One region of the Streptomyces sp. SP17BM10 genome, then DNA from elsewhere that is predicted to be linked to it. Evidence: riboswitches for the same ligand, from Rfam matches in the RefSeq annotation. Region 1 holds a riboswitch; the other holds the start of a gene.
The links. Region 1 has a riboswitch for glycine ahead of gcvP (aminomethyl-transferring glycine dehydrogenase). Riboswitches for the same ligand answer to the same signal wherever they lie in the genome.

Region 1 (5,479 bases):
TCGGCGGCGGGGGTGCCGGCGGTGACGACGGGGAGGAAGAGTAGGGCTGACAAAGACGATGAGAGCGGCTGAGAACGCGACGCGGCCCCACCTGGAAGGGGAGTACCAGGTGGGGCCGCATTCCGTGACCGGGCCTCGGGCGGTCGCGATGCCCTCCCGACCGCGTGAGGTCCGGGCCCCCGCGCCCTGTCCCTGAGCGCGGCGGCGGACGCCTCGTCAGGCGTCGGTCTTGACCAGCTCGTCGCTGGGGACCTGCCCGCCCTGGGCACCGGAGGCGGTGACCACGGCGGAGTTCTTGACGGTGCGGATCAGGAACGGGACCACACCGGCGATGATGCAGACCACGGCGGTGGTCCAGAACGCGTGCTTGTAGGCGTCCAGCGTCGGCAGCTGCACCGGGATCTTGATCGGCAGCTTCATGGTGTCGCCGGTCAGGATCGCGGTCATCACGGCGGTGCCGATGGCGCCGCCGACGGTGCGCAGCACGGAGTTCATGCCGTTGGCGATGCCGCTCTGCTCGACCGGGACGGCACCGTTGATGTATGCCGGCATCGCGGCGAAGGCGAGGCCGATGCCGAGGCCGAAGATCGCGGAGGCGGTGTAGATGTCGCCCTCGTGGCTGTGGCGCAGCGCCAGGTAGGCCATCGCGATGGCGCCGAGGACGCCACCGAGGACCAGCGGCAGGCGCGGGCCGCGGCGGGCGATCAGCATGGCGCCGACCGGGGCGGCCACCATCGAGCCGATGGCGGACGGCAGCAGCATGACGCCGGCGTGCAGCACGGTGGCGGTGAAGCCGTAGTGGGCGAGCTTCTCGGGGGTCTGGGCGAAGTTGCTGATGACCATGAACGAGCCGTACATGCCGAAGCCGATCAGCAGGCCGGCCAGGTTCGTGAAGGCGACCGCGGGGCGGGACATCATGCTGAGGTCCACCAGCGGGTGCGCGACCTTGACCTCGATGACGCCCCAGATCAGGGCCACGACGGCGGCGACGGCGAACAGGCCGAGGGTCTTGGTGGAGGTCCAGCCCCAGTGGTTGCCCTGGCTGACCGCGACCAGCAGGGCGGAGAGCCAGCCGGCCAGGGTGAGGGCGCCGAGCGGGTCGGCGCCGCCCTCCTTGTCGGTCACCGGGTCGGTCGGGACGCGGAAGGCGACCAGGGCGACGGCGATCAGGCCGAAGACCAGGCCCATCCAGAAGATCGACTTGTAGTTCCAGTGCTCCAGCAGGAGACCGGTGGCCACCAGGCCGAGGCCGGAGCCGACGCCCATCGAGGCGCTGATGGCGGCGACGCCGCCGGTCACCTTCTGCTTGGGCAGCTCGTCGCGGACGATGCTGATCGCCAGCGGCATCACGCCACCGCCGGCGCCCTGGAGGACGCGGGCGACGATCAGCAGGCTGAACGAGTGGGTGCTGACGGCCAGGGCCGAACCGGCGACCAGACCGGCCAGCGAGATCAGCAGCATCGGCTTGCGGCCCCGGAGGTCGCCGAAGCGGCCCAGGAGGGGAGTCAGCACGGCGGCGGACAGCAGGTTGGCGGTCATCAGCCAGGTGATGTTGGAGCCGGAGACGTCCAGTTCCTTGGCCAGCGAGGGCAGGATCGGGACGACCGCGGTCTGCACCACGCTGAACGACAGCATCGCCAGGATGAGGGCCGGCAGGACCCGGCTGCTGCTCTGCTTCTCGGCCGCGGTGGTGGGCTGAGGTGCCTCACTCACGGTTGCTTCCTCCCGTACATAGTGAATGAACTGAAATAACCATGCAGGGAGATACTTCAGAGTGTCAAATATCGAGTGGTTAAGGTTTGGCAAAGGGGGGTGGTCGGGTGGGGGTGGGGGTGCCTGACGCGGGCTGGGGGAGGGGGCGGGGACATGGCAAAGGCTCCCGGTGGGGGCCGGGAGCCTTTGCCGGGTGGGGCTCAGGAGAGGGGGCGGAGGGAGGTGCCGTTCGGAGCGGGGGTGCCGTTGGGGGCGGTGGGGGTGTCGTCGTGGACCTCGACGTTCTCACGGCGGAGTTCGTCGTGGATGACCTCTTCCGCGGTGTAGCGCTCGACGACGAGGCGGACCCGCTCGATCGGGGCGAGGTACTTGTGGACCACCGGGCGCTCCTCACGCAGGGTGACCTCCTCCACCGCCTCGGCGATCTCCTTCTCGGTGAGGGCCGCCCGTTCGGCGTCGCCCACCGGCATCCGCTCCACCCGGACGCGTTCGCGGACCACCGGGACCCGGCGTTCGACCTGCTCGCTCGTCACGTACTTGCGCAGCTTCGCCGTGCCCAGCACGTGCCACTCGGTGGAGATGTCCAGCCGCTCCTCGCGACACGTGATCTCCACCGGGCCGCTGGGGGCGGACGGGGCCCCGGTCGCCGGCGCGGTCCGGGGCTTGGGCTGGACGAGGGGCTGGGCGGTGGGGGGTTGGGCGGTGGGGGGTTGGGCGGTCGTGGTCGCGGCCGCCATGGGGGTGGCTGCCGGCGCGGGGGTGCTGAGGGTCCGCATGTCGGCCTCCGTGGCGGTCGTGGTGGGAGCGGTGGTGAGGGTGGTCGTGGGGGCGACGGTCGACGTGGTGGCGGCGGCGGTGGTGCCGAAGTCGAGGTCGGGCTTCGGGGGCCCCGCCGCGTCGCCGTTCACCGGCCGGCCGTTCACCGGGGTGTCGAGGCCGTAGTAGCGGTAGAGCTGGAGCTCCTGGGCCGGCGACAGGTGCTGGCCGACGCCGAAGTCCGGCGACTCCTTGACCAGCGACTTGTCGTACGGCACGCGGAGCTCGTCGCCGGAGAACTCGCTCGTGGTGAGCGGGACGAAGGCGTCCCGGCCGAAGATGCCGGTGCGGACGGCGGCCCACTCGGGCTGGCCGGTGGCGTCGTCCAGGTACACCTCGTCGACCGTGCCGATCTTGTCTCCGTTGCGGTCGACCGCCTTGTGGCCGATGAGGTCGCGGGGGTCGATATCGGTCTGCACTCTTTCCTCCAGTGCGCTGCGCCTGCGGAACGCCCGCAGGACGGCGGCCGGAGCACCCGTGCCGTCCGCCACTTCACACCAAAAGCCATCAACCGGACGGCCGCGAGCGGGGTGCGTCCGGACGGGCTGCGGGGTGGGCCGTTCGGGGGACGCGCGTAGACCCCGGGTGACCGGACACACCCGTGATCGAACGGGCTCCCGCTGGTACCCTGGGCCGCGACCGCCGAGCCCGCTCGGGAGAGTCCCCGAAGGCGAAAACCGCTGGTCGGGGCGCCGAAGGAGCAACTCCTCCCCGGAATCTCTCAGGCATCCGTACCGTGTGGGATAGGTCACTCTGGAAAGCAGGGCAGGACCGCCGGCGAGGGAGCCGACGGCCACCACCCTCACCGACGGTGCAAGCCGGCGGAGCGCCCACGGCGCGCCGCGCGGGCGAAGCTCTCAGGTCCCGATGACAGAGGGGGAGGCCTGTCGGGTCCGCCCGCCAGCAGGCCCGTCCGCTGTCCGCAGCGGTGCAGGCCGACCGGCGTGCGTACCCCCGCCGGTCCGTGACCAGGAGGCCTCGACCACCATGAACGCCCAGTCGAACGCGGGACGCCCGAGCGGCGCCGTCACCCTCACCGAGCTCGAGCAGGCCAGCCCCTTCGAGAACCGCCACATCGGCCCCGACGCCGCCGCGCAGGAGAAGATGCTGGCCCAGGTCGGCTACGGCTCGCTGGACGAGCTCGCCGCCACCGCCGTGCCGGAGGCGATCCGTTCCATCACGGGCCTGGACCTGCCCGCCGGCCGCAGCGAGGCCCAGGTCCTCGCCGAGCTGCGCGAGCTGGCCGGCCGCAACCAGGTGCTCCAGCCGATGATCGGCCTGGGCTACTACGGCACCTTCACCCCGCCGGTGATCCTGCGCAACGTCCTGGAGAACCCGGCCTGGTACACGGCCTACACGCCGTACCAGCCCGAGATCTCGCAGGGCCGCCTGGAGGCGCTGCTCAACTTCCAGACCCTGGTCTCCGACCTGACCGGGCTGCCCACCTCGGGCTCCTCACTGCTCGACGAGGGCACCGCCGCCGCCGAGGCGATGGCGCTGGCCCGCCGCGTCACCAAGGTCAAGGGCGGCGTGTTCCTCGTCGACGCCGAGACCCTGCCGCAGACCGTCGCGGTGATCAACACCCGGGCCGTGCCGACCGGCGTCGAGGTCGTCGTCGCGGACCTGTCCGCGGGCATCCCGGCCGAGGTCGCCGAGCGCGGCGTCTTCGGCGTGCTGCTCCAGTACCCGGGCGCCACCGGTGTCGTGCGCGACCTCACCCCCGTCATCGAGCAGGCCCACGGCCTCGGCGCGATCGTCGCGGTCGCCGCCGACCTGCTGGCGCTGACCCTGCTCAAGTCGCCCGGCTCGCTCGGCGCCGACATCGCCTGCGGCACCTCGCAGCGCTTCGGCGTGCCGATGGGCTTCGGCGGCCCGCACGCCGGCTACCTGTCGGTGCGCGCCGAGTTCGCCCGCTCGCTGCCCGGCCGCCTGGTCGGCGTGTCCGTCGACTCGGACGGCAACCGCGCCTACCGCCTGGCACTGCAGACCCGCGAGCAGCACATCCGCCGGGAGAAGGCCACCAGCAACATCTGCACCGCCCAGGTGCTGCTCGCCGTCATGGCGTCGATGTACGCCGTCTACCACGGCCCGGACGGCCTGGCCGACATCGCCCGCCGCACCCACCGCTACGCCGCCGCCCTCGCCGAGGGCCTGCGGGCCGGTGGCGTCGAGCTGCTGCACGGCGAGTTCTTCGACACCGTCACCGCCGTCGTCCCGGGCCGCGCCGCCGAGGTCGCCGCGGCCGCCCGCGCCAACGGCATCAACGTCTTCCAGGACGGCGAGGACCGGATCTCGGTCTCCACCGACGAGACCACCACCCGCGAGCACCTGGCCGGCGTCTGGGCCGCCTTCGGCGTGCCCGCCGTCGAGATCGCCGAGTCCGCCGAGGCGCTGCCCGCCGCGCTGCTGCGCGAGGACGAGTACCTCACCCACCCGGTCTTCCACAGCCACCGCTCGGAGACCGCCATGCTGCGCTACCTGCGCCGCCTGTCGGACCGTGACTACGCGCTGGACCGCGGCATGATCCCGCTGGGCTCCTGCACCATGAAGCTCAACGCGACCACCGAGATGGAGCCGGTGACCTGGCCCGAATTCGGCCAGCTGCACCCGTTCGCGCCGATCGACCAGGCCCAGGGCTTCCTGAGCCTGATCCGTGAGCTGGAGCGGCAGCTGGTCGAGGTGACCGGCTACGACGCCGTCTCGATCCAGCCGAACGCCGGTTCGCAGGGCGAGCTGGCCGGTCTGCTGGCCGTCCGCGCCTACCACCACGCCAACGGCGACACCCAGCGCGACGTCTGCCTGATCCCGTCCTCCGCGCACGGCACCAACGCGGCCTCCGCCGTGATGGCCGGCATGCGGGTCGTCGTGGTGAAGACCCTCGTCGACGGCGACGTGGACGTCGAGGACCTGAAGGCCAAGATCGAGCAGCACCGCGACAGCCTGTCGGTGC
Region 2 (5,479 bases), on a different contig from region 1:
AGACGATGTCACCGAGCGCGTCCGCGGCGTGCTTGGTGATGCCGACCGTCGAGACACCGTCCTCGGCGGCCGTCAGCCACTCGTGCTCCTTGGTGTACTGCAGGTGCTGGGGGTTGCTCATGGCGTCATTCTCCAGGATGGGAAGCGGGTACGACGAAGCGGGCCGCCGCGCGGACGGCTTCGTCGCGGTTCAGTGGTGACCGAGGGCCCGGGAAGATCCTCAGCGGGCGCGCTTGTAGAACGGCAGGGCGACGACCTCGACCGGCTCGTGCTTGCCGCGCACGTCCACCGCGACGGCGCTGCCGGGGGCGGCGTGGGCCGCGTCGACGTAGGCCATCGCGATCGGCTTGCCCAGCGTCGGGGACGGCGCGCCCGAGGTGATCCGGCCGATCGGGGCGCCGTCGGCGGAGACGACGGTGTACTCGGCGCGCGGCACGCGCTTGCCCTCGGAGACCAGGCCGACCAGGACGCGCGGCGGGTTGGCCTCGGCCGCGGCGGCGGCCTGCTCCAGGGCCCTGCGGCCGATGAAGGCGCCGTCGTTGGTGGTCTTGTCGAAGCGGACGACCCGGCCGAGGCCGGCGTCGAACGGGGTCAGGTCGGTGGAGAGCTCGTGCCCGTACAGCGGCATGCCCGCCTCCAGGCGCAGGGTGTCGCGGCAGGACAGGCCGCACGGCACCAGGCCGTGGCCCTCGCCGGCGGCGGTCAGCGCCTGCCAGACCGGCTCGGCGTCGGCCGGGGCGCAGAAGATCTCGAAACCGTCCTCGCCGGTGTAGCCGGTGCGGGCGAGCAGGACGTCCCGGTCGGCCACCCGGGCCGGGAGGATCGCGTAGTACTTCAGGCCGGGCAGGTCGGCGTCGGTGGTCTTCGCGAGGATCGCGGTGGACTCCGGGCCCTGGACGGCGATCAGCGCGTAGGTGTCGCGGTCGTCGGTGACGACGGCGTCGAAGCCCTTGGCGCGGGCGATCAGCTCGTCCAGCACCAGCTGGGCGTTGGAGGCGTTGGCGACGACGAGGAAGGCGTCCTCGCGCAGGCGGTAGACGATCAGGTCGTCCAGGATGCCGCCGTCCTCGGCGCAGATCATGGTGTAGCGGGCGCGCAGCACGCCGAGGGCGGAGACGAAGCCGACCAGCGCGTGGTCCAGCATCTCGCCGGCCTGCGGGCCGGTCACGGTGATCTCGCCCATGTGGGACAGGTCGAACAGACCGGCCTTGGTGCGGACGGCGAGGTGCTCCTCGCGTTCGCTGCCGTAACGCAGCGGCATGTCCCAGCCGGCGAAGTCGGTCATGGTCGCGCCGAGGGCGCGGTGCAGCGCGTCGAGCGCGGTGAGGCGGAGGGACGACATGGCCTGGGAACTCCTCGGTCTGGGCACTCAGGGGTGCACGCGCCGGACCGGACCCGCTCGGGGACCGACTCCTGCGCGCGGGCATGCGGCGGCGTGGGTCTCCCCATCTGTCGTCGAACCTGAGAGCTTCACCGCGCAGCGGCCCGTCGCTGTTTCCAGCTTTCCGGACAGAATGGCGGCTTGCACCGTGGGTGGGCGCACGACAGGCCGTGCGCCGCTTTCCAGATGTGCCTAACCCGCGCGGTAGGGGGGCCTGAGAGATTCCGGGGAGGACTTGCTCCTTCGGCGCCGGCCGTGCCGCCAGACGGGGCACTCCGGACTCTCCCGCGCGGGTTCGAGCGGCCGGTATGGAGTTGGAGGGGCCGACTGCGCACGACGCCGTCGGACGCGCACATCATGGCACGTCCGCGGCACCGATGGGAGGGGGGACCCGGTCACAGGACGCGGAGGCGAACGCGCGCCCCTGGGGTCTGCCGCCGATCTCCCGCCTGCCGTGCGGGCGGACGACGGGACATCGCCGGCAGACCATCGACGGCAGACCCTAGACTGCTGCGCGTCGGCAGCAGTGGGCGGCCGACGGGCAGAGGGCGGTACGGCGGCGCATGGGGTACCCGGTGGAGCAGCAGCAGGGGTGGGGCGGCCCGGACACGCCGCCGCCGGGCGGAACCTGGCCGGCCAACGAGCTGGAGCAGGTGCTCACCGCCGCGCTGGGCGACCCGGGCGCGACGCCGCGGGTGGTCGAGGTGCTGGCCCGCAGCCAGGTGTGGATCCCGCTGCCCGCCGGGGGCGACCCGCGGGGGCAGGCGCTGGACCTGCCGACGATCGAGCTGGGCGGCGAACCGTACGTCCCGGTCTTCTCCTCGCAGGAGGTGTTCCTCCAGCAGGCGCCGGGGATGGCCTTCGCGATCGCCCCGGCCTGGGAGTTCGCCCGCGGGCTGCCGCTGGGCGTCGGGATCGCCGTCAACCCCGAGGCCGCGGTGGGCATCCCGGTGCCGCCGCAGGGCGTGGCCGAGCTGCGCCGCGGTCCGCGCGAGGACCGCTGGGAGGACCCCTCCGCCCCGACCGGGGGCCGGGTCGCGCTGCGCGAGCCCGTGCCGGGGGAGGACCCGGAGCACTTCCTGGCCGTCTGCCGCGCCGAACTCGCCGCCCTGCCGGGAGTGTTGACCGCGCGCCGCGCGCTCGCCAGCATCGAGGGCGAGCCGACCGTGATGTTCATCGGCGTGCAGCTGGACCCGGCCGCCCCGGCCGACCCGGCGGCGGTGAACGAGGCGCTCGGCCGCGCGCTGGGAACCGCGCCGCTGCCCGGCGGCGTCCACCTCGTGCTGCTCGACCTCGCGGACGATCCGGTGGTCGAGTGGCTGCTCACCCGGGTGCTGCCGTTCTACGCGCGGGTGTGACGGGGTTCGTTCGTAGGCACGTCGCCGTGGCGTCGGCCGGTGCCGCGCCATAGGGTGCGTGCAGACGGCCGACGGGCCGGCGGCAGGTGAGGAAAGAGGCGCGGCGAGGTGGGCGCATGAGTGCGGGAGCGGTGTCCGGTGGTGCACCGGGGCCCTGGGGCCAGGCACCGGCCGGACGCCCCGGCGCGGATCCGGGAGCGCTGGAGCGCGCGCTGCGCGAGGTCGCGCCGGAGCGCTACGAGGCGTACGAGCAACTGCTCCGCGCCCTGGCCGAGGGCCAGGTCTGGATGCTGCTGTGGCACGGCACCCCGGGCAGCCCGGAGGCCCAGTACGGGAACATGGAGATCAGCGGCCACGGCTACGCGCCGGCCGTCACCTCCCCCGAGCAACTGGCCGCGTCCGGCTGGGCGCGCGCCCACGAGGTCATCTCCGGGCGCGAGATCGCCGCGTCGCTGTACCGCACCCGCTGGGGGCTGTGGCTGAACCCGCACGCCCCGGGCGGCGGGGTCGGCGTGCCGTGGGCGGACCTGCGGCGGATCGCGGCGGGCCTGGACCGGCTGCCGGCCGGGCCGCTGCGGCTCGGCGAGCCGCAGGTGAACGCCCAGCAGTTCTTCGCGCTGCTGGAGCACCAGGCGCGCGAGGTGCGGGCCGTCCGGGCGCTGCGCCGGGCCTGGGTGCAGCCGGCCGTGGGCGAACCGTACCTGGCCATCGGCCTGGACCTGTACGACAGCTCCCCGCCGGCCGTGGAGGCGGTGCGCGCGCTGATGCAGCGGGCGATCGCGGTGGCCCCGGAGGGGCTGGCGGTGTCCACGGTGGCGATGGCCGACGAGTACGACCCGGTGGCGCTCTGGATGCGGGCCAAGGCGCGGCCGTTCTACGACCGCGAGGCGGCCGGGCTCGGCCGGCCGACCGGCGCCTACCCGCCGGTGCCGCCGCCGGGCCACCAGGCCCCGCCGTACTACCCCCAGCCGACCGGGCCGACCGGGCCGGGCTGGCACGGGCAGCCGCAGCCGCCCCAGCGGCCGTGGCCCGGATACCCGGGGCGCTGAACCGCTAAACCCGCCAAAACCCGATTCGAGAAGCCGACTTGACTTTGCGTCAGGTCGGCTTCGGCGTTTTCCGGACGACTTCGCGGCGGCGGGTGTCAGGCATCTTGACACGGTTATCACGGCCATGTGAAGAGGGATATGCCAATGATCGTGGAGGTGCATGCACGCAGATCACAGTTGGGCATCTCTCGCCTGGCAGGGCTGGCGCAAGCCAGTTCGGATGGCAGAGAGTTCTGCGCAACGCACCGCGCGAACTTCGGAACCCCACAAAGGTGAACGCGCACGCCGACCGCTCCAGCCACGCGACGCCCATCCCGCGTGGTGGCAGTGCCCTGTGCACGACGCACTGCCGCGAAACCCCGCTCCTTAGCACCTCCGCACGTCCGCATAGCCGCACCGCCGAAGCCGGCGACCGGCACCCGTGGGCCGGCCACCGTCGGCGAGGGGACCTACTGACATGACCGCATCCGTCACCACCGCCGGGAACGATCCGGAGGCAGCCGCCCCCGCGAGCCCGGCCAAGAAGATCGAGGGCCGCTCCCTCGGCCAGATCGCCTGGACCCGCTTCAAACGGGACAAACTGGCCGTCGTCGGCGGCGTCGTCGTGATCCTGCTGATCGTGCTCGCCGTACTGGCCAAGCCGATAGAGGGGTTGTTCGGCCTCGATCCGGACGCCTTCAACCAGGACCTGCTGGACGCCGACCTCGGCGGCCTGCCGCTCGGGGACTGGGGCGGCATGAGCTGGGACCACCCGCTCGGCATCGACCCCCTCACCGGCCGCGACCTGCTCTCCCGCGTCATCGAGGGGTCCTGGGTCTCGCTGCTGGTCGCCTTCGGTGCGACGCTGCTGTCCAACACCATCGGCACCGTGCTCGGCGTCATGGCCGGCTACTACGGCGGCTGGGTCGACACGCTGATCAGCCGTGTCATGGACGTCTTCCTCGCGTTCCCGCTGCTGCTCTTCGCCATCGCGATCTCGACCTCGCTGCAGGGCGGCGCGTTCGGACTGCACGGCCTGCCGCTGCACATCATGGTGCTGATCTTCGTGATCGGCTTCTTCAACTGGCCCTACATGGGCCGGATCGTGCGCGGACAGACGCTGTCGCTGCGCGAGCGGGAGTTCGTGCACGCCGCGCGGAGCCTCGGTGCCCGCGGTCCGTTCATCCTGTTCAAGGAACTGCTGCCGAACCTGGTCGGTCCGATCCTGGTCTACTCGACCCTGCTGATCCCGACCAACATCCTCTTCGAGGCCGGACTCAGTTTCCTCGGCGTCGGCATCCAGCCCCCCCAGGCATCGTGGGGCGGCATGCTCAACGACGCGATCAAGTACTACCAGGTGGACCCCCAGTACATGGTGGTCCCCGGTCTGGCGATCTTCCTCACCGTGCTCGCCTTCAACCTGCTGGGTGACGGGCTGCGTGACGCCCTCGACCCCAAGAGCAACTGACTCTGCGTCAGAATCCTTCACCGCCTCCACATCTTCAAGGGGTTGATCTCACCCATGCGTAGGTCCCGTACCGTCGCGCTGACCGCGGTGGCAGCTGCCGCAGTCCTCGTCGTGACCGGATGCACGTCCAGCAAGAGCTCGGGTGGCTCGTCCACCGGCGCGGCCGGGGGCGGCGCCGACGCCGCCACCAAGGGGGTCGTCAACGCCTCGGACAAGAAGGGCGGGACGGTCACCTACGAGATGA

Region 2: linked by a shared signal. The riboswitch ahead of gcvT (glycine cleavage system aminomethyltransferase GcvT) and the one ahead of gcvP (aminomethyl-transferring glycine dehydrogenase) in region 1 are both predicted to bind glycine.

Annotation. Positions count from the first base shown of each region.
Region 1 covers NZ_JAQYXB010000409.1:11,807-17,285, forward strand. The annotation lists gene PUR71_RS03410 (DNA polymerase IV) at 1-44, shown strand, start outside; gene PUR71_RS03415 (MFS transporter) at 217-1,713, opposite strand; gene PUR71_RS03420 (PRC and DUF2382 domain-containing protein) at 1,914-3,020, opposite strand; glycine riboswitch at 3,173-3,276, shown strand; gene gcvP (aminomethyl-transferring glycine dehydrogenase) at 3,517-5,479, shown strand, end outside.
Region 2 covers NZ_JAQYXB010000577.1:43,506-48,984, reverse strand. The annotation lists gene gcvH (glycine cleavage system protein GcvH) at 1-121, opposite strand, end outside; gene gcvT (glycine cleavage system aminomethyltransferase GcvT) at 221-1,342, opposite strand; glycine riboswitch at 1,574-1,679, opposite strand; gene PUR71_RS17300 (enhanced serine sensitivity protein SseB C-terminal domain-containing protein) at 1,945-2,739, shown strand; gene PUR71_RS17295 (enhanced serine sensitivity protein SseB C-terminal domain-containing protein) at 2,856-3,788, shown strand; gene PUR71_RS17290 (ABC transporter permease) at 4,246-5,235, shown strand; gene PUR71_RS17285 (ABC transporter substrate-binding protein) at 5,290-5,479, shown strand, end outside.